DNA from 3 places in the Priestia sp. MDV22-iso46 genome. Region 3 is predicted to be linked to each of the others. Evidence: riboswitches for the same ligand, from Rfam matches in the RefSeq annotation. Region 3 holds a riboswitch; each other region holds the start of a gene.
What was found. A riboswitch is a leader RNA that binds a small molecule or an ion and turns the genes downstream of it on or off. The one in region 3 is predicted to bind cyclic di-AMP.
Positions count from the first base shown of each region.

Region 1: it holds a riboswitch for cyclic di-AMP, as region 3 does, so the genes downstream of both, AC4NPH_RS16115 (potassium channel family protein) here and AC4NPH_RS15170 (APC family permease) in region 3, are expected to answer to the same signal.
Region 2: it holds a riboswitch for cyclic di-AMP, as region 3 does, so the genes downstream of both, kdpF (K(+)-transporting ATPase subunit F) here and AC4NPH_RS15170 (APC family permease) in region 3, are expected to answer to the same signal.

Region 1 is NZ_JBZVWT010000002.1:813,704-820,054, reverse strand. It holds partial or broken gene AC4NPH_RS16120 (TrkH family potassium uptake protein) at 1-1,304, opposite strand, end outside; gene AC4NPH_RS16115 (potassium channel family protein) at 1,308-1,967, opposite strand; cyclic di-AMP (ydaO/yuaA leader) riboswitch at 2,092-2,236, opposite strand; gene AC4NPH_RS16110 (carboxymuconolactone decarboxylase family protein) at 2,352-2,810, opposite strand; gene AC4NPH_RS16105 (Lrp/AsnC family transcriptional regulator) at 2,931-3,386, shown strand; gene AC4NPH_RS16100 (hypothetical protein) at 3,394-3,525, opposite strand; gene AC4NPH_RS16095 (peptidyl-prolyl cis-trans isomerase) at 3,835-4,737, opposite strand; gene AC4NPH_RS16090 (S1C family serine protease) at 4,734-6,008, opposite strand; gene AC4NPH_RS16085 (response regulator transcription factor) at 6,231-6,351, shown strand, end outside.
Region 2 is NZ_JBZVWT010000003.1:579,395-585,745, forward strand. It holds gene AC4NPH_RS20505 (ArsR/SmtB family transcription factor) at 35-349, shown strand; gene AC4NPH_RS20510 (CHY zinc finger protein) at 369-704, opposite strand; gene murG (undecaprenyldiphospho-muramoylpentapeptide beta-N-acetylglucosaminyltransferase) at 882-1,949, shown strand; cyclic di-AMP (ydaO/yuaA leader) riboswitch at 2,371-2,513, shown strand; gene AC4NPH_RS20520 (hypothetical protein) at 2,586-2,723, shown strand; cyclic di-AMP (ydaO/yuaA leader) riboswitch at 2,739-2,879, shown strand; gene kdpF (K(+)-transporting ATPase subunit F) at 3,258-3,338, shown strand; gene kdpA (potassium-transporting ATPase subunit KdpA) at 3,363-5,024, shown strand; gene kdpB (potassium-transporting ATPase subunit KdpB) at 5,046-6,351, shown strand, end outside.
Region 3 is NZ_JBZVWT010000002.1:634,815-641,165, reverse strand. It holds gene AC4NPH_RS15175 (cation diffusion facilitator family transporter) at 1-199, opposite strand, end outside; gene AC4NPH_RS15170 (APC family permease) at 308-2,134, opposite strand; cyclic di-AMP (ydaO/yuaA leader) riboswitch at 2,297-2,438, opposite strand; gene AC4NPH_RS15165 (N-acetylmuramoyl-L-alanine amidase) at 2,630-3,664, opposite strand; gene glnA (type I glutamate--ammonia ligase) at 4,403-5,737, opposite strand; gene AC4NPH_RS15155 (MerR family transcriptional regulator) at 5,821-6,228, opposite strand.

The DNA.
Region 1 (6,351 bases), 180 kb from region 3:
ATCTTCGTTTGGATATCGTACAGCTTCTCTCTTCTGTTTTGATAATGAAAATGCAAGCGTTAATGGCCCCACTTTTCCTAAAAACATGATAAAGATAATAATCACGCGTCCAAAGTACGAAAGTTCAGGAGTGGCTCCCATCGATAAACCTACTGTTCCAAACGCAGAAACAACTTCAAACATAATTTTTACAAACGGCAGGTTTTCCGAAATATTTAACAGGAAAATGGCCCCAAACACAAACATAATTGAAATCATCGTGATGGCTAGTGCCTTAAACACGTGAAGGGGAAGGAGCCTTCTCTTTAGGAGCACAATATCTTCCCTGCTTCGTAAAAATGCCCATACTGAAAAAATAATTACCACAAACGTTGTTAGTTTGATACCGCCTCCCGTTGACGCACTTCCTGCACCAATAAACATTAATAAAACCATTAAAAACACCGTTGCGTCATGCAGGTGAGCTAAATCAATCGTATTAAATCCAGCGGTTCTTGTCGTTACTGCTTGAAAATAAGACGCCCATGCTTTGTCCCCTAATGATAAATTTCCAAGCGTATGTGAATTGCCGTACTCTAAGAAAAAAATAAAAAGCATTGCAGTCACGTTAATCGCAAACGTGCTGATAATCATAATTTTTGAATGCAGCGTTAGTTTTTTGTACGATTTTTTCACCCACATATCAGCAAGGACGGTAAACCCTAACCCGCCAATAATGAACAGAAAAGAAATTGTTATGTTAATAATAGGGTCTCCTACATACTGAACTAAGTTATCAGACAGCAGTCCAAACCCTGCGTTATTAAAAGCAGAAATCGAATGAAACAAGCTAAAGAACAATCCCTTAGACCATCCGAATTCCGGAACCCAGCGTATTGCTAAGAAGATAAGTGCAACAAACTCAATTAAAAATGAAAAGATAAACAGCCTTTTAACTAGCAGCACAACTCCGCCGGCGCTCGTCTGATTTAAGGCCTGCTGAACGAGCATACGCTCTTTAAATCCAATTTTTTACCTAGCATCATAAAAATCAACACGGCAAATGACATAATGCCAAGACCGCCTATTTGAATTAACAGCATAATGATCGTTTGACCGATGACGGTAAAACGTGTACCTGTATCTACGACGGCTAAGCCGGTCACTGTCATAGCGGAAGTAGATGTAAAAAGGGCGTCTACCCACCGGATTGGCTCAGTAGTAGAAAAAGGCATCATCAATAGAAAAGCACCAATAATAATTCCTCCTCCAAAAATAGAGACAAGCAGCTGCGGAGGGGTGAGTTTAATGATTTGTTTTTTCATGAGTTAAACTCCTTCTTCTTCAAAACGGTTCAAATCGCGATTATGTCCGATAACAATCAGCATATCTCCTTGTTCAATTATTTCATGTGCGGTAGGCGAAATAACCATTTCCCCGTCTTTTCGCTGAAAGCCGATAATATTGCAGCCGTACTTGGCACGAATGTTTAAATCAAACAGCGTTTTATTATGAAGTTTCTTAGAGGCGACAATTTCGACAATACTATAATCCTTTGACAGTTCAATGTAATCAATGATTTTTTCTGACACCACGTGATGAGCAATACGCTTAGCGATATCGCGCTCTGGATGAATAACTTTGTCCGCTCCTATTTTTTCGAGCACTTTTTGATGATACATATTCACTGCCTTTACCCATACTTGCTTAACGCCCATATCTTTTAAAAGCATGGTTGCGAGTACGCTTGCTTCGATATCATCTCCAAACGAAATAAGCGCATGATCAACATTGCGGATACCTAGCCCCTTTAAGCTAGCTTCATCAATCGCGTTTGCTTGCACAACATATGTAGCTGAGTTGCTAAATTTATTTACTACCTCTTGATTGCGGTCAATAGCGAGCACATCCACATCCAGATTAGCAAACTCTTCAACCAAACTGCCTCCAAAACGACCTAATCCCAATACAGCAAACTGTTTTTTCATAATGTATTTATTCCTTTCTTCAACTGCTGTGTGTTCTCTTAGCTTATACTTTTCCTAAAAAATTACATCCTTTTCTTAAAAAAAGCGCAAAAAAACACAGGAAGGCTCCTGTGTTTTCCCACACTCTTCCCCCTCAAAACGCTTGCGAAGTTAGCTGTCGGATTCGGGTTTTAAGAGTAACCCTACCTTTTTAAGGATTCACCCCGGAGCACAATATGTGCGTAAATAATGGGTCCTCCGCTCCGTAATGGATTAAGCGATTTTTATTCAAATGTCTATGATCTATTTTTTAGAATAATCGATTCGATTCATGATGCGTTTCACTTCACGAAAGCTATCTTACTCCTGTGGATTTTGTCTGTCAAGATATTTTTAGGGAAGATCTCACTTGCCCTGCAAGCTGCAAAAATCATATAAATCTAAACTGACAATCATTTTGTGAAATTGATCAAATAAATTAATAACAGCCAAAAGCTCTAACAGCTGCGTATCACTGTAAAATTTCTTTAATTGATTCATATCAGCATCCGTCAACTCCCTTGGACGCACCCGGTATACATCAATAAATCGAAACAGTAATTGATCTTTTTCTTCCAGCTCTTTTTCTCTTAACACTTTTTGATTAAGCGTCTCATCGCCTATATATGACATGCTCATACACGTCTCACAGCCGTTAACACCTGCTAGATAAAGCCTAATTTTTTCCTTAGTCTCTTTTTCTACTATATCGCTGTTCCAAAGCGTGTCGTAAAGCTCATCATACAATCTTTTTACATGCGGAATTAAATTCAATGCTTTTTCAAAATTTGTTCCCTCTTCGTTTGCTAACAAAACTCTTGCCATTTTTTACTCACTCCTTTTTAATTATTATAGTAAGAAAAATGGAAATTTCAGATTACATATAAAACATCTTATCTACTAATACTAATCAAATGAAACGTTAATGAGAAAGAAGGTTTTCAATTGAAAATTGACGAAATTGATTTATCGATTTTGCAGGCGCTGCAGCAAAACAGCCGCCTTTCCTTACGAGAGCTAGGAAAACAAATTAACCTGTCTCCTCCTTCGGTGGCAGAGCGAGTAAGGCAGCTAGAGAGCTTTGGCGTTATAAAAGGATATACGATCGATATTGATTATGAAAAGCTGCATTTGCCCGTGTCGTGTTTTATTGAAGTAACCATGAAAAACGGAGAGCACGAGCGTTTTAAACGATTTATTTCTCAGTATCCCTACGCTTTATTCTGTGAACGCATCGCCGGGCAAGCCTGCTTTATTACAAAGCTTCAGCTTCCTCACCTGCACGTACTCGAACAATTTATTAACGAAATTACACCTTATGCCAAAACGATTTCACACATCGCCCTTTCTCACGTGGAAATGGCTCCTGCATTATTGAGTCATTTAAAAGATGAAAAGTGATTGAAACCTAACGAAAGCGGTCCAATCTAAAAGCGAACAATGGGATCAATAAGCTCGTATGAATCACTTTTGACACCGCTGTTGATTTCCGTGCCAGGCTTCGCTTTCCGCAGGAGTCTTCGCCTTGCCCTCCAATCAACAGCTAGAACCAAATAAATAGATTAAACATACGTTCACCATACTAACGAAAAAATCCGAACGATTCATCGTTCGGATCTTCTTTCCATTAAACTACTTTTGTCCCAGCCTCTTTTATTCGTCCAACAGCATAAAAAATAACCCTCCAAAGCTGGAGGGTATAAATTTTCCGAATAATGAAAGTTTTACAACTTCATTTTATCAGGTGCCGACATTTCTGTCTACTTAAAAATGTAAAAGAGCTCTCTATTAATAGAAAGCTCTTTTACCTGCTTGTTTTTTGAAAACAATCAATCTATATAAAAGGGAACTACCTAAGGTTGAAAGTCACGTGGAACCTTGGTAGTTGATCCTGGATATACCGGTTGATATGATTCAAAACAAGTTCTTTCATCATTTCTTCTTTGACTTCTGATTCCGTTTTTTTATCTTTTTGTTTTAAAATAAGAATATAATAGACTTTACCCATTTTAATGGGCTCACTACTCTCTCCGATGTGCTGTTTTTTTAAAACATCTATAAAAGAGGGAGATAAACTTGAAAGCTTTAGATTATCAGCATTCTCTATTTTGCTCACTGTCTGGACATCAGCATATTTTTTTTGAACGTCCTGAAGCGATGTTCCCTTTTGCAGTTCAGCCGCAGCGGCAGCGGCATCATGTAAAGTCGAAAAAGCCAGCTGCGTAAAAGATACGCGCGTTAGATCGTTTTCAATACGTTTATAGTAAGCAGTTAGTTCATCAGACGTAATTTGTTTACGAAAATATTCTTCTAATTTAAACTGATTCGTTAGCTGGTTGGTTACATCACTGGAACGAATATTTAACACTTCATAACCTTGTTTTCTTGTATCCTCGTCATATGAGCGTTTAATTTGCTTCCACATATCCTCGACTTGTTTTTGTACTTTATCGCTTGTCTTTAGATGCGAAATTAAGATTTTTTGCATAACAAGCTGCCGCAATAACTCTTTGCGGTAGCTCGTATCATTTAGCGGAGCATCTGGATTTAAGAACCCTTCAACGGCTAAAAAACGGTTGAATTCAGCTCCTGTCACCTTGCCTCCCTCATACGCTGCCAGTTCTTTGGTAGAAGATAGCTGACTAATTTCTACAGAAGGAAACATCGTGTTTGAATGCTTCCCTTCGCAGCCGGTTAAAAATCCTAACGCTGTTAATACTGCTAGCAGCAGCTTTAACGGTGTTGAACTCATCCATTGTTATCCTGCTGCTCTGAAAGCTTCAGAGAAATAGTTTGTTTTTTTCCATTTCGATACACGTCTAATTTTACCGTGTCTCCTACTTTACGTTTTGTGTATAGATATTGACGTAAATCACTGGATGTTTTGACTTCATTTCCATCGATGGCAACAATCACGTCTTTTGATTGTAAACCTGCATCAGAAGCAGAAGAGAATGGTTCAACCGTCGTTACGACAACTCCTTCAGACGTATCGCTGGTTAGGCCTAGCTGGTTTTGTTTTGTTGCAGCTGAAAGCTGACCTACATCTTGAAGACCTACCCCCATATATGGACGCGTTATTTTTCCGTTTTTCATCAGCTGTTCAATCGTCGGCTGCACTTCATCACTTGGAAGAGCAAAGCCGATGCCTTCTACATTGTCTTCTGAAATTTTCATACTGTTGATACCGACTACTTCACCGGAAGAATTGATCAAGGCACCGCCGCTGTTTCCTGGATTAATCGCCGCATCCGTTTGAATTGCATCTACGTTCCAATTTTCTGAAATAGGGACAGAGCGTTTTGCTGCGCTCACGATACCTTGTGTGACCGTACGAGAAAATTGTTCACCAAGAGGATTTCCGATTGCAAGCACCGTTTCACCCGCTACTAAATCCGATGATTTCCCGAACTTCGCCACTTGTTCAACATTTTTGTCAGACATCTCAAGCACCGCTAAATCCGTTAGCGCATCAGCTCCGACAATCTTAGCTTTTTCTTTTTGTCCGTTTGAAAGTGACACTTCTACTTCGCTTGCGCCGTCAATAACGTGGTTATTGGTCACAACGTATGCTTTTCCATTTTCTTTTTTGAAAATAACACCGGAACCCGTTCCTGCTTCTTGCGTTTGGGTATCTCCAGAAAATGGATTTGTTTGCTGTTGAATATTGTTCACGCCTACAACAGCAGCTGATACTTTATTTACAACTGAAACAAGATCTGACTGATTCACGGTTGTGCTTACTGTTCGAGGCGTGGTGCTCGTTGTTGTTGCGGTTTGAGTCTGCGTTGTTTGATTCGCTGTTTGCGTATCAGCTGAATCTATTAACCCCAGCTGCGGAGCACCGTATAGCACAATTCCTCCCCCTAGCACTGCTCCGGCGATAGAAGATGCAATCACTGGAAATAAGCGTCTTCTTGGAGGCTGTGATGATGACGCAGGCTGATACTGATCATAGCGCTGCTGGCGGTTTTCATATTCTTCTTTTCGTTCTTGCTCTCTTTCATAATCACGTGGATCCATGAAAAACACTCCTTTTAACGTAGCAAATTTTATGTTATCTATACTATAAAATAAAAGTTTGGGATAAGTATCAAAACAATGTGTGAAATTGTGAAAAATTTCTTTATAACAGCAAACACGTAGTATAATAGCGGGTACATAGACCTTTAAAGAAACGCGCATATATGGCGTAATATGCTTTATTTACCTTAATTTTCATATATTCAGAGGAAGGTGTCAAATTTGAGCTTTACACTATATTTAGTAGAGGATGAACAAAATTTAAACGAAGTTTTAACCCTTTACCTTCAAAAAGAAGGCTGGGACGTTCGCTCATTTTTTAACGGCACGGACGCCAAAGAAA
Region 2 (6,351 bases), on a different contig from region 3:
TGATACACAAAAGAAGCTGTGTTATATTTTAAGCATGAGAAAACCTTATCAACCACCGAAATCTGAAATTAAATTAACGCCTATTTTACATGCGTTGAGTGATCCTAACCGGCTGCGAATTGTACAGTGTTTAGCGACAAGAAAGGAGCAGACCTGTTCGTATTATCAAAAATTAAATGTATCAAAATCAACGCTATCACATCATATTAAAGTACTTCGCGAAGCTGGAATTATCAAACTACGTATAGAAGGTACGCAGCACTATTATTCCTTGCGTTTAGAAGATCTTGAGGAATTGTTCCCAGGTCTGCTTCCTTCCATTATAAATATAGATGAGCAATTATTTTAAAAGCTGAACGATGTTTTGTTCAGCTTTTTTGTTCAAAATAAATGTGTGCATGCAGGCTGCACCCGGGATTAAAAGAAGAACGACAGTGAGGGCAAGTCGAGTTACAGGTTAAGTATTCATTAATTGATAGCTCATGTTTACATACTCCGCAAAGAATAGCTTTTTTATTAAACATAGCTTTTGGCCACCTTTTAATATCATGATCAGCATGTCCGTTATGACATTGATAGCATGGATAATATGTATTACAGCAATAAAATTTTATTGCGATAATATCTTTAGCTGTATGATAGTGCGTACAGCGCGTTTCGGAATCCACCGTATCACCTTTTACTGCAGGTACAGATTTGTTCATTATCATCACTCCCTATGAAAAGTATAGCATGCTTTTATACGCCTTATCATACATATGTAAAAAGAAAAATGCTATAATAAAACCATCGTTTTACATGTCAGATTGCATGCTAAAAAGATCAGATAAAAATTGATGTCAAAACAGATCGATTAAGTGAAGTAAAGAGAGGAAGAAAAAATGAGTAAGCAAGTTATCGTTTTTACCGGAGGCGGAACAGCTGGACACGTAACACCAAACATTGCCATTATGAAAGAATTAGACAGTGAAAAATGGGATATCCATTATGTCGGTTCTCACAATGGTATTGAGAAAGAATTAATTACAAAATTAAACGTTCCATATCATGCGATTTCAAGCGGGAAGCTGCGTCGATACGTAGATATGGAAAATGTAAAAGATGTATTTCGAGTAGCAAAAGGAGTTGGCGATGCACGTCGCGTGCTGAAAAAGTTAAAGCCTTCTCTTGTGTTTTCAAAAGGCGGTTTTGTCACAGTTCCTGTTGTAATGGCTGCTAAATCGCTAAACATTCCCGTGTTCATTCATGAAAGTGATTTAACACCGGGACTGGCAAATAAAATTGCGCAGAAATTTGCCACTAAAATTTTCACTTCTTTTGATGAAGCGGCAAACTATTTTCCAAAAGAAAAAGTGCAGGTTGTTGGTTCACCTATTCGAAAAGAATTATTTAGCGGAAGCGCAGCGAACGGGGAAAGCTGGCTTCGCTTTTATGATAAGCGCCCAATTTTAACCATTATGGGCGGAAGTTTAGGAGCACGTCGCATCAATGAAATTGTTCGAGAGTCCTTGCCTGAACTGCAAAAGAAATTTCAAATTGTACATCTGTGCGGAAAAGGCAATGTTGATACAAGCCTTGAAAAAGAGTCGGGCTACCGTCAGTTAGAATATGTAAATGAACAGCTTCCAGATGTTCTAGCGGCCACTGATTATGTGATTACACGCGGCGGATCAAATGCTATCTTTGAGTTTTTAGCCCTTCATAAACCGATGATGATTATTCCTTTGTCAAAAGCACAAAGCCGCGGAGATCAAATTTTAAATGCACAGTCCTTTAAGAAAAAAGGCTACTGTATGGTTGTGGAAGAAGAACAGTTAACAAAAGAAGTGTTTTTGCGTGAAGTAAATGAGCTTCAGCAGCAGGCAAGTACGATGAAGCGTACAATGCGTGAAGCAACAAAAACGGATGCCATTTCAATTCTTGTAAATGAAATTGAGAAAATGAGCTAAAAAAAAGGCTGGGACAAACGTACTTTAGCCGAAGTGAAAAACGAACCATTGATCAAGGTGTTTGATTAGTGGTTCGTTTTTTTTGTTAAAGTGAACGTAGGTTTCACCTGTTCAGATCCTTCTAGCAGTTGATTGGAGGGCAAGAAGAAGCCTCCTGCGGGAAAAGCGACGAGGAGGCTCAGCGGCCGCCCGCGGAAAGCGAAGTCTTGCACAGAAATCAACTGCGGTGTCACAAGCGGTTCAGCTCATGTATCCCATTTGTTCATCTTTAGATGGGCTACATTCAGTCACAACCTTTTTTTCTTCGAATCTATTATTTTAAAATAATGAATATACATAGAAAAATAAAGCTTTTAAAATTTCAAAAAATGTTGTTGACAGTAAATTTTAACAGGAGTAAGATTACTCTCATGAAACGTTCCACTGTGAAACGCTGAGTCTTTTCTGAAAGAGAAGGAAAGAGCGGAGGACCCAATTATCAGGGGTGAATCTCTTAATTGAGTAGGGTTACTTTCTTGACCCGAACCCGTCAGCTAACTTCGTAAGCGTTAAGAGAGAGGATGGTGTAATCGTGGTCGTTTTCTATAACAGCGGATAGTACGCTCCTTTCAAAATATAGGTGAAAGGAGCGTCAAGATGCATTTATCTAAGCAAATGATTCAATTGATTGAATACCGAGCAATGTGCGACCAGCAATCTTTTGATCTAGCAAACCGCTATTTGTCTACGTTAGCTAATCAAAGTTTTAAACGCAGCAGGAAAAACCATAATTAAGTCTAAAAATTAAATAACAAATATACGCTTAATCAATTATGAGCGGGGGACCCAATATTTTGTACGTATGTACTAGGGGTGAATCTCTTAACTGAGTAGGGTTACTTCCATAACCCGAATCCGACAGCTAACTCCGTAAGCGTTTTGGGAGTAAAAAAATTCGTGTCGATCACGGCTTATTTGTCGTGCATTAAACCGCGGAAGAGAACTCTCTTCTGCGGTTTTTTTAATGGGGAAAATAGGAGAGCAGGTTATGTCTGCACCGTAAAGAGGATATAGTAGGGCTTTTAAAACGAGAGCAACAATACGTGAGGATTAAACAATCAAAGATAACCTTTCGCAGCTAGCTCACTTGGGCGTGATGCTTTACGCACAGAAACAGTCACTACGCTTAATCATGGGTGGTAAGAAACAGTTAGGAGGGAGCAACTTGGATATAATCATGCTTGGAACGCTTGCCATATTAACAGCTGCTATGTACGGAATTATTTGCTGGTCGTCTCATGTAGTAGACGAAAGAGAGGAGAAGTGAACATGTCGTTCATTTTGTTAGGTATTTCAGTTCTCGTTTTAATTTATTTAGTATATGTACTGTTAAATCCAGAACAATTTTAATAAGCGGAGGAATAAAACGTAGGAATTTTTCTACTATCAGTTGCGCTGCTGCTTGTTTTTGTAGCGCTTATTGCAAAGCCCGTAGGTATTTATATAGCGAATGTGTTTTCAAACGATAAAAACACTAGCTTGGTAGGGAAGATAGAATCGGTGATGTTTAAAGCGGCAGGAATTAAAGGGCATAATCAGACGTGGAAGCAATATGCACTTGCTCTCGTTTTGGCGAATACGTTTATGATTTTTGTGGTGTATCTTATCTTCCGGTTTCAAGAGGTACTGCCGCTTAACCCAAGCCACATCAAAGGAATGGATCCGGCCCTTGCTTTTAACACGGCCATTAGTTTTATGACAAATACGAACTTGCAGCACTACAGCGGTGAATCAGGTTTGTCTTATTTCTCGCAGATGGCCGCCGTTGTATTTATGATGTTTGCTGCACCAGCAACAGCCCTTGCAGTAGCAATCGCTTTTATTCGTGGGTTGGCAGGGAAGGAAATGGGAAACTTTTTTGTTGATTTTGTGAAATCAATCACGCATGTTTTACTTCCTATTGCTTTTATAACAGGCATTTTATTTGCGTTTTTAGGTGTTCCTCAAACGTTAAGCGGAACGGTGACTGCCCATACATTAGAAGGGGCATCCCAGCAAATAGCAAGGGGACCAGTTGCTTCTTTTCTTTCAATCAAAGAGCTAGGCAACAACGGAGGGGGATTTTTTGGTGTCAATTCAGCTCATCCATTTGAAAATCCTAATGCGTGGAGCAATGTATTACAAATCGTCCTTATGCTTTTGTTGCCAACCGCACTTCCTTTTACGTACGGAAAAATGATCGGACAGCGTAAACAAGGTCGCATCTTGTTTATATCGATGAGTATGCTCTTTATTGTTATCTTAAGTACAGCGTTTGTAACAGAGTGGGGTGGCAACCCTAGACTTGATGCTTTTCATTTGAATGAAGCGAGCGGTTATATGGAAGGGAAAGAAGTTCGTTTTGGTGTCGGTATGTCAACTCTGTACGCCATCGTGACGACAGCAAGTGAAACAGGCGCAGTCAATGCCATGCACGATACCCTTACGCCTCTTACCGGGTTATTGACACTTGGAAATATGATGTTAAATACCGTATTTGGCGGTGTCGGAGCAGGATTTATGAATGTCATGATGTACGTCATCATCGCCGTATTTTTATCAGGTTTAATGGTTGGAAGAACCCCGGAATACGTAGGTAAAAAAATTGAAGGAAAAGAAATGAAGCTCATTGCCGTGACGCTTATTCTGCAGCCGCTGCTAATTTTAGGGGGAACCGCCGTAGCGCTCACTACTCATTTAGGAATGGAAGGTATATCAAACCCCGGCTTTCACGGGTTAAGCCAGGCACTGTATGAATTTACGTCGTCAGCAGCAAACAATGGATCCGGTTTTGAAGGACTCGGTGACGCAACTCCGTTTTGGAACATTTCTACGGGAATTGTTATGTATATTGGACGCTACTTCGGACTAATTACGATGCTGGCGGTATCGAGCTCACTAGCATCTAAGCAGCTTGTTCCTGAAACACCTGGGACATTTAAAACGGATACGTCTTTATTTAGCGGCATTTTAATTGGAACTACCGTTATTGTAGGGGCACTTACGTTTTTCCCGGTGCTTGTACTTGGGCCGGTTGCTGAGTATTTGACACTGTAATCAAGAAAGCGGAGGATTATAATGAATAAACGGAATTTTATGAATAATCTTGAATTAGATCGTAACAGTCACATTCAAGGTTCTGTAGATAAACAAACTTCATCGATTTTTATTCAATCAGTAAAGCAGGCTTTTATCAAGCTAAGTCCAAGAACGATGATAAAAAACCCTATCATGTTCGTAGTAGAAATCGGGTTTGTTATTACGCTTTTTTTAGCTGTTGTTCCAGACCTTTTCAGAGAAAGTGCAGTAAGCGCAGGCTTTAATATTGCCGCATCCCTCATTTTATTTTTCACAATTGTTTTTGCTAATTTTGCAGAGGCATTAGCAGAAGGACGAGGAAAAGCGCAGGCAAACTCATTAAAGCAATCGAAAGGTGACATTACAGCTAATAAACTTCAAAACGGGCAAATGATACAAGTTTCGGCATCGCAACTAAAAAAAGGAGACATCGTCGTCGTTTCACAAGGCGAGATGATTCCTGGAGATGGAGAAATCATTAAAGGACTGGCGTCTGTTGATGAATCGGCTATTACGGGTGAATCGGCACCTGTTATGAAAGAAGCAGGGGGAGATTTTAACTCTGTAACGGGAGGTACAAGAGTTGTCAGCGATGAAATTACAGTTAAAATTACGTGTGAGCAAGGTGAATCATTTTTAGATAAAATGATTTCGCTTGTTGAAGGAGCAGAGCGTCAAAAAACGCCAAATGAAATTGCGCTAAACACGGTTTTAACAAGTCTGACGATTATTTTCTTACTAGTTGTTGTGACGCTTCCTGTATTTACAAATTACTTACATTTTCAGCTCGACACGGCTATTTTAATTTCACTGCTCGTCTGCCTCATTCCTACGACAATTGGAGGATTATTATCGGCCATTGGAATTGCTGGGATGGACCGAGTTACTCAGTTTAACGTGATCGCCATGTCAGGAAAAGCAGTAGAAGCAGCTGGTGACATCAATACAATTATTTTAGATAAAACCGGCACCATTACGTTTGGAAACCGAATGGCTCATCAATTAACGACTGTAGAAGGCATAGACGAACGTGAACTTTACAAATGGGCGTTTGTTTCTTCTCTTTACGACGAAACGCCAGAAGGGCGCTCAGTTGTTGATTTTATTCAAAACCGTATGGGAGTAGAAGATCTTAGAAAAACGCAGGGAACATTTGTAGAATTCAAAGCTGAAACGCGAATGAGCGGTATTGACTTAGAGAATGTATCTGTACGAAAAGGAGCAGTGGACGCCGTCACGGCATGGGTAGAGTCAAAGGGCGGGAAGGTTCCCTCTGATTTGCAGCAAAAAGCAAACGAAATTGCAG
Region 3 (6,351 bases):
TTTTACTTAATGCCGAACCTATAAAAACAAAAAACTGATTTGCTGCATCCCCTAAGCTGTGCATCGTTTCAGCAAACATCGCTACATTCCCTGTTAAAGCGAAAGCAATCCCTTTAATAATGGAAATAATAGTATTCACTATAGCGGCCATCATGGCCGATTTATTTCCTTTTCGCAATAACTTAATTAATTCACTCATACAATCCCTCCGTTTGCGCCTTTATGAGATTCGATTACGGTTAGTGTATGTGAATTTAAAAATTAAAAACCTCCAACATACAAGTTGGAGGTTTTTAGTCATGTTTCATTATTTTTTAAAACGGTATGGTACAGTTGTAACGATTACGTTTTTACGGTAAAGCAAATGTGCTTTTAACAGCAGACTGGACTGATTGTGAAGGATATTTTGCCAGCTTTTTTTCGTAATGAATTGTGGAATAACGACCGTAATAGCCATATTGTTTTCCCGCGCTTTTTCCTCGGCCATATCAATGAATCGAAACAGCGGCCGCACTAAGCTGCGGTATTGAGAATGAAACGTAACAATACGAATATCAGGCTGCCACTTCTCCCACTTCTCTTCCATTCTCTTTTCGCTTTCTCGATCAAAGGCCACATGCACTGCAATAACGGTATCGCCAATCGTTCTTGCATAATTTAATGAATTTTCTACTACCTTTGTCATTCCTGCTACAGGAACAATGACCACACTTCCTTCAAGCTTTCCAATCTTTTCTCCTTGCTTAATGCGAAGCTGCTCTCCTACCGCTTCATAATGCGTATGAATGCGATGAAAAATATAGACAATAACCGGTAAGAAAATGAGCACGGACCATACTTGTGAAAACTTCGTTGTAAACAAAATGATTAGCACAGTTAAGGTAATAAGCGCACCAATTAAGTTAATGGTTAGCTTTCCTTGCCAGCCGGCCGGCTTTTCTCTAAGCCATTTGACAATCATGCCTGTTTGAGAAAGCGTGAATGGAATGAACACTCCAACTGCATAAAGAGGGATTAATTGTTCAGTCGCTCCTTTAAAAGCTACAATTAAGACAATAGAAGCAATTCCAAGGGTCACAATTCCATTTGAATAGCCTAGTCGATCGCCACGAATTTGAAACATTCTTGGCATGTATTTATCAGACGATAAGTTGACAGCCAGCAAAGGGAAAGCTGAAAAGCCCGTATTCGCTGCTAGCACTAGAATTAGAGCTGTTGTGCCTTGAATAAAATAATAAAATCCATTTCGTCCAAACACACTCGATGCAATTTGTGATACAACCGTTTCATCTGCTTTTGGAGAAATGCCAAGCCAATAAGCTAAAAACGTGATGCCCGAAAATAAAACGGCTAAAATACCGCCCATCAGCATTAATGTATGAACAGCATTTTTTGCACCTGGCTCTTTAAAGTTAGGCACTGCATTTGAAATAGCTTCTACACCTGTCAATGCCGAACAGCCTGACGAAAAAGCTTTTAATAATAAAAACAAACTAATACCTGGCACTACTGTACCGAGAGATGGATGAAGCTCAGGTGAAACTTGACCTGTCGCTATTTTAAACAAGCCTACCGCTATTAACAAAATAAGAGCAATAACAAATAAATAAACCGGATAAGCTAATACAGAAGCGGATTCTGTTACACCACGTAAATTTAAAACGGTAATAAAAATCACCAGCAAACACGCAATTACTACATTGTAATGATGCAGCGTTGGAAAAGCCGAAGTTAAAGCATCGGTTCCTGCTGAAACACTCACGGCAACTGTTAAAATATAATCTACTAACAGTGACCCCCCAGCGATAAGCCCAGGATTTTCTCCTAAATTGGTTTTCGAAACAATATAAGCTCCTCCGCCTTGCGGATACGCATAAATAATTTGACGATATGAAAGAATTAAAGCCGTCAGGAGTACCAATACCCCAATCGCAATTGGAATCGAATACCAATAGGCAAGGACGCCGACTGTTGCAAGTACAATCAAAATTTGTTCTGTTCCATAAGCCACTGAAGATAAGGCATCTGAAGATAAAATAGCCAGTGCTTTAAGCTTACTAAGCTTTTGATCGCCTAACTCTTTTGTTTTAAGCGGCTTTCCAATCAATAATCTTTTGAGAACTGAATAGTTCACGCAATTTCCCTCCGATGATTGCCTAGCTACTATTTACTATTCATTGCTAAGCTCCGTTACAAGTTCACGAACAAGTGATATCATTCCTAAAAAATACCTTTTTATGTTAAAAAAGCGCACAAAAAAAACACTAAGGGTTCTCAGCGTTTTTACACAGCTTAAACCTCCTCTCCAAAACGCTTATGGGGTTAGCTGTCGGATTCGGGCTATGAGAGTAGCCCTACCTTTAAAAAAAGGATTCACCCCAAGTGACAATGCACAAATTTGGGTCCCCCACTTCTGACGAATTAAGCGATAACAGGTCAATATAATTTTCGGTTAAAGGGTATGATCGATAACATGTTTCTTTCATAACTATCCTTTGTTCTTAGATAATATACTCCCGTACAAATGGTTTGTAAAGCATTATTTTACGTAAACCATAAAATAGTACTTAAGGCGCTTTTAACAGAAAAACAAAAGGCCTTCTGCTCGCTTACAGAAGACCTTTTTGCTTTAACTTTTTGCTTTTAAAACGGCTGCTAGCTTGTTTTTCGTTTGAGGACCATAAATGCCATCTACATCATAAGGAAGATACACAAGCTGAAAACGTCTTACTGCATCTTTCGTTTGAACTCCATATATTCCGTCTACTGACCCTACTTTAAAATTAACTGCGTTTAATGCTCTTTGAAGCTGTTTCACGGCTTCTCCAGAATCACCTTGCTTTAAAATTCCATTGGGAAGTGGATATTGTTCAGCAGGTGGTGTTGGAGATGGGTTTGGTGAAGTCCCTGAAGGAATAACAATTGTTTTTCCAACCTGTAGTGTTAAAGGATCAGAAAGCCCTGTATTCGCTTCTTGAAGCGCTTGTACTGTTATATTGTACTTCTGTGCAATACTGTACAGCGTATCTCCTTGCTTGATCGTATACGTTTTTGTACCTGGTTCAGAAGGTGATGGATTTGGTGTTGGTGTTGGATTTGGGTTTGGAACTGCACGACGGGGTAAATTCAAATAGACGGCAATTCCTTTTGCATACGATTCACCCATGCTTTTTAAAAAAGCTTCGTTTTGGAGAAGTGCTGCATCGGTGCGGTTATCAATAAAAGCTATTTCAGTTAGTACTGCGGGCATATTTGTTAAGCGAAGCACCGCATAATTGGCTGACTTTCGACCGCGATTCGGATGATTATACGATAGCAGCGTTGGCTGTACTTGGCCGTGGACAATTGATTGAAACGTTTTACTGGCATTGCTAGCGCTTCTGTAAACATAATCTTCGTACCCTGTTCCTCCACCGGCATTTACGTGAATAGACATAAATGCATCTGCTCCCCACGAATTAGCTTGAGAAGCGCGCTGAGATAACGATAAAAAAGTATCTGTGGTACGAGTGGTTTTAATCGTAAAGTCACTGTAGGTGCTATTTAAATAGCTTATTAAATATTGTTGAATTTTTAAAACTAAGTTTTTTTCATACAGTCCATTCGCTCCAACTGCTCCTGCATCTGCCCCACCATGTCCTGCATCAAGATAGATTTTTTTCATATTACTTGTCCCTCCTTATTGTTAACATATGCACGGGGGCAAAAAGTGCTACGTATACTAGCCTAGCAGGTGAAAAATCACTAAAAAAAGACCCGCTGCCTAATGGCAACGGGTTATTCTGCTTTATAGACAGAATACTGAATAAGGATAGCTCTCAAGGAGTGACAGCTATATGCAGAGTGTTGATTCGTTGATTAAATGATAATAATTATCATTTTCATTTAAAGTATACACTACAAGGAAAGTTTTGTCTATTCTATTATCGTCATAAGCCTATTTAAAAAGAAGAACACCTACAACAATGAGAATAATCCAAATTGGAATGCTTATTAAAATTCCTATGACCAAACCTTTAAAGAAATTTCCTTCTTTCATTTTCCTTACATTCCTCTCCAACAGTATTTTCTATCGATACTGTGCCTGGCTGAAAATTCTCTGAAGTTATACTGAAATACAGTGCAGAGTGAACACATAAACAATCTCTCTATCTGTTATACACTACTTTTACATATAGATTCAATGAGACAAAAAGATTATCCTTTTTAATTCATATAACCAAATTCTTTCCTGTATATAACAAAACAATAAAAAGCCTCCCGTAAATTATACGACAGGCAGCTATACTTGTTTTATGAACAGCTTAGTTCGATATTTAATATACGCATGCAGAATATTATTCATTTTGAAAAACAAAAAAGTCCGAGAGAACGTATAAACGATCTCTCGGACTTTTAGGAATTAATATTGGCTCATGTATTGGTCACGTTCCCAAGGATGAACTTGTGTACGGAACATATCCCATTCGATTTCTTTCGCTTCAACGAAGTGCTCTGCTAAGTGTTCACCTAATGCAGAAACCATAACTTCGTTTGATTGGAAGCTATCTAAAGCTTGAGCTAATGTTGCAGGTAAATCTACGATACCTTCTTCAATACGCTCTTCTTTTGTCATTACATAGATATTACGATCGATAGGTTTTGGAGCTTCAAGGTTGTTCTTGATTCCATCTAAACCAGCTTTTAATAGAACAGCCATTGCTAAATATGGGTTAGCAGCTGGGTCTACGCTACGTACCTCAACACGAGTTCCTACGCCGCGAGAAGCTGGAATACGGATTAATGGGCTACGGTTGCGAGCAGACCATGCAACATAACAAGGAGCCTCATATCCAGGCACTAGACGCTTATAAGAGTTTACAGTAGGATTTGTTACTGCTGTAAAGCTATGTGCGTGCTTGATGATACCTGCGATAAATTGACGAGCAGTATCACTTAGCTCTAGATTACCGTTTTCATCATAAAATGCGTTTTGACCATCTTTAAATAATGAAACGTTACAGTGCATACCTGAACCATTCACACCAAATAATGGTTTTGGCATAAATGTAGCATGTAAGCCATGTTTACGTGCAATTGTTTTTACAACAAGTTTGAACGTTTGGATATCATCACAAGCTTTTAATGCAGCAGCATATTTGAAGTCAATCTCGTGTTGTCCAGGAGCTACCTCATGGTGAGATGCTTCAATTTCAAAGCCCATTTCTTCAAGCTCTAATACGATGTCACGACGGCAGTTTTCACCAAGGTCAGTTGGCGCTAAGTCGAAGTAGCCACCTTTATCATTTAATTCTAATGTAGGTTCGCCTTTTTCGTCTAATTTGAATAAGAAGAACTCTGGCTCAGGTCCAAGGTTAAAATCAGTAAATCCTAACTCTTCCATCTCTTTTAACACACGTTTTAAGTTATTACGTGGATCGCCATCAAACGGAGTTCTATCTGCATTGTAGATGTCACAAATAAAACGTGCTACTTTACCTTTTTCAGATGTCCAAGGGAAAATAACAAATGTATCAATATCCGGGAATAGGTACATATCTGATTCTTCAATACGCACAAACCCTTCAATAGAAGAACCGTCAAACATCATTTTGTTGTCTAACGCTTTTTCTAATTGACTTACTGGAATTTCAACGTTTTTAATTGTTCCTAAAATGTCAGTGAACTGAAGACGAATATACTTTACATTCTCTTCTTGAACTTTGCGGAAAATATCTTCTTTTGTGTACTTTGCCATCGTGTGATCCTCCCCTAAATCTCTATATAATATTTATAATCTATACCCCTCATATACGAACGGCATAAATATTGATAACTTTATTAATGAAAGAACCTGGACATATCTCCTTGATTTAAAGTTGCTCGATTAAAACGGCCTGCTTGCATAAGTTCTGCACGAAGCATTTTTCGCAATTCATCGTCCGTTAATTCTGGCTTTGCTGTTGCTGCCACAACTTTTTCTTCTTGCTTATGCCCTTTTTGCTCCTTTTGAAGATGAAACAGCTGTTTTACACCTGCTAAGTTTACACCTTGTTCAATAAGATCACGGATTTCAAGCAGCTTATCAACATCGTTAAATGAGAATAATCGTCGATTTCCCTCTGTTCTTACTGGTGCAACTAATTCATGTTCTTCATAGTAGCGAATTTGGCGAGCCGACAACTCAGTTAACTGCATCACAATTCCAATTGGGAAAAGTGGCGTATTTCTTCGAATGTTGTCACTCATTTCAGTTCCTCCTTTGGATTAACTATTTACATTGTATGCTATGTTAGTTCACCTGTCAACCGAATGTTAGTAATTCTAACATAAATTTTTCTGAACATTTCTTCTATACAAATAAATAGCACT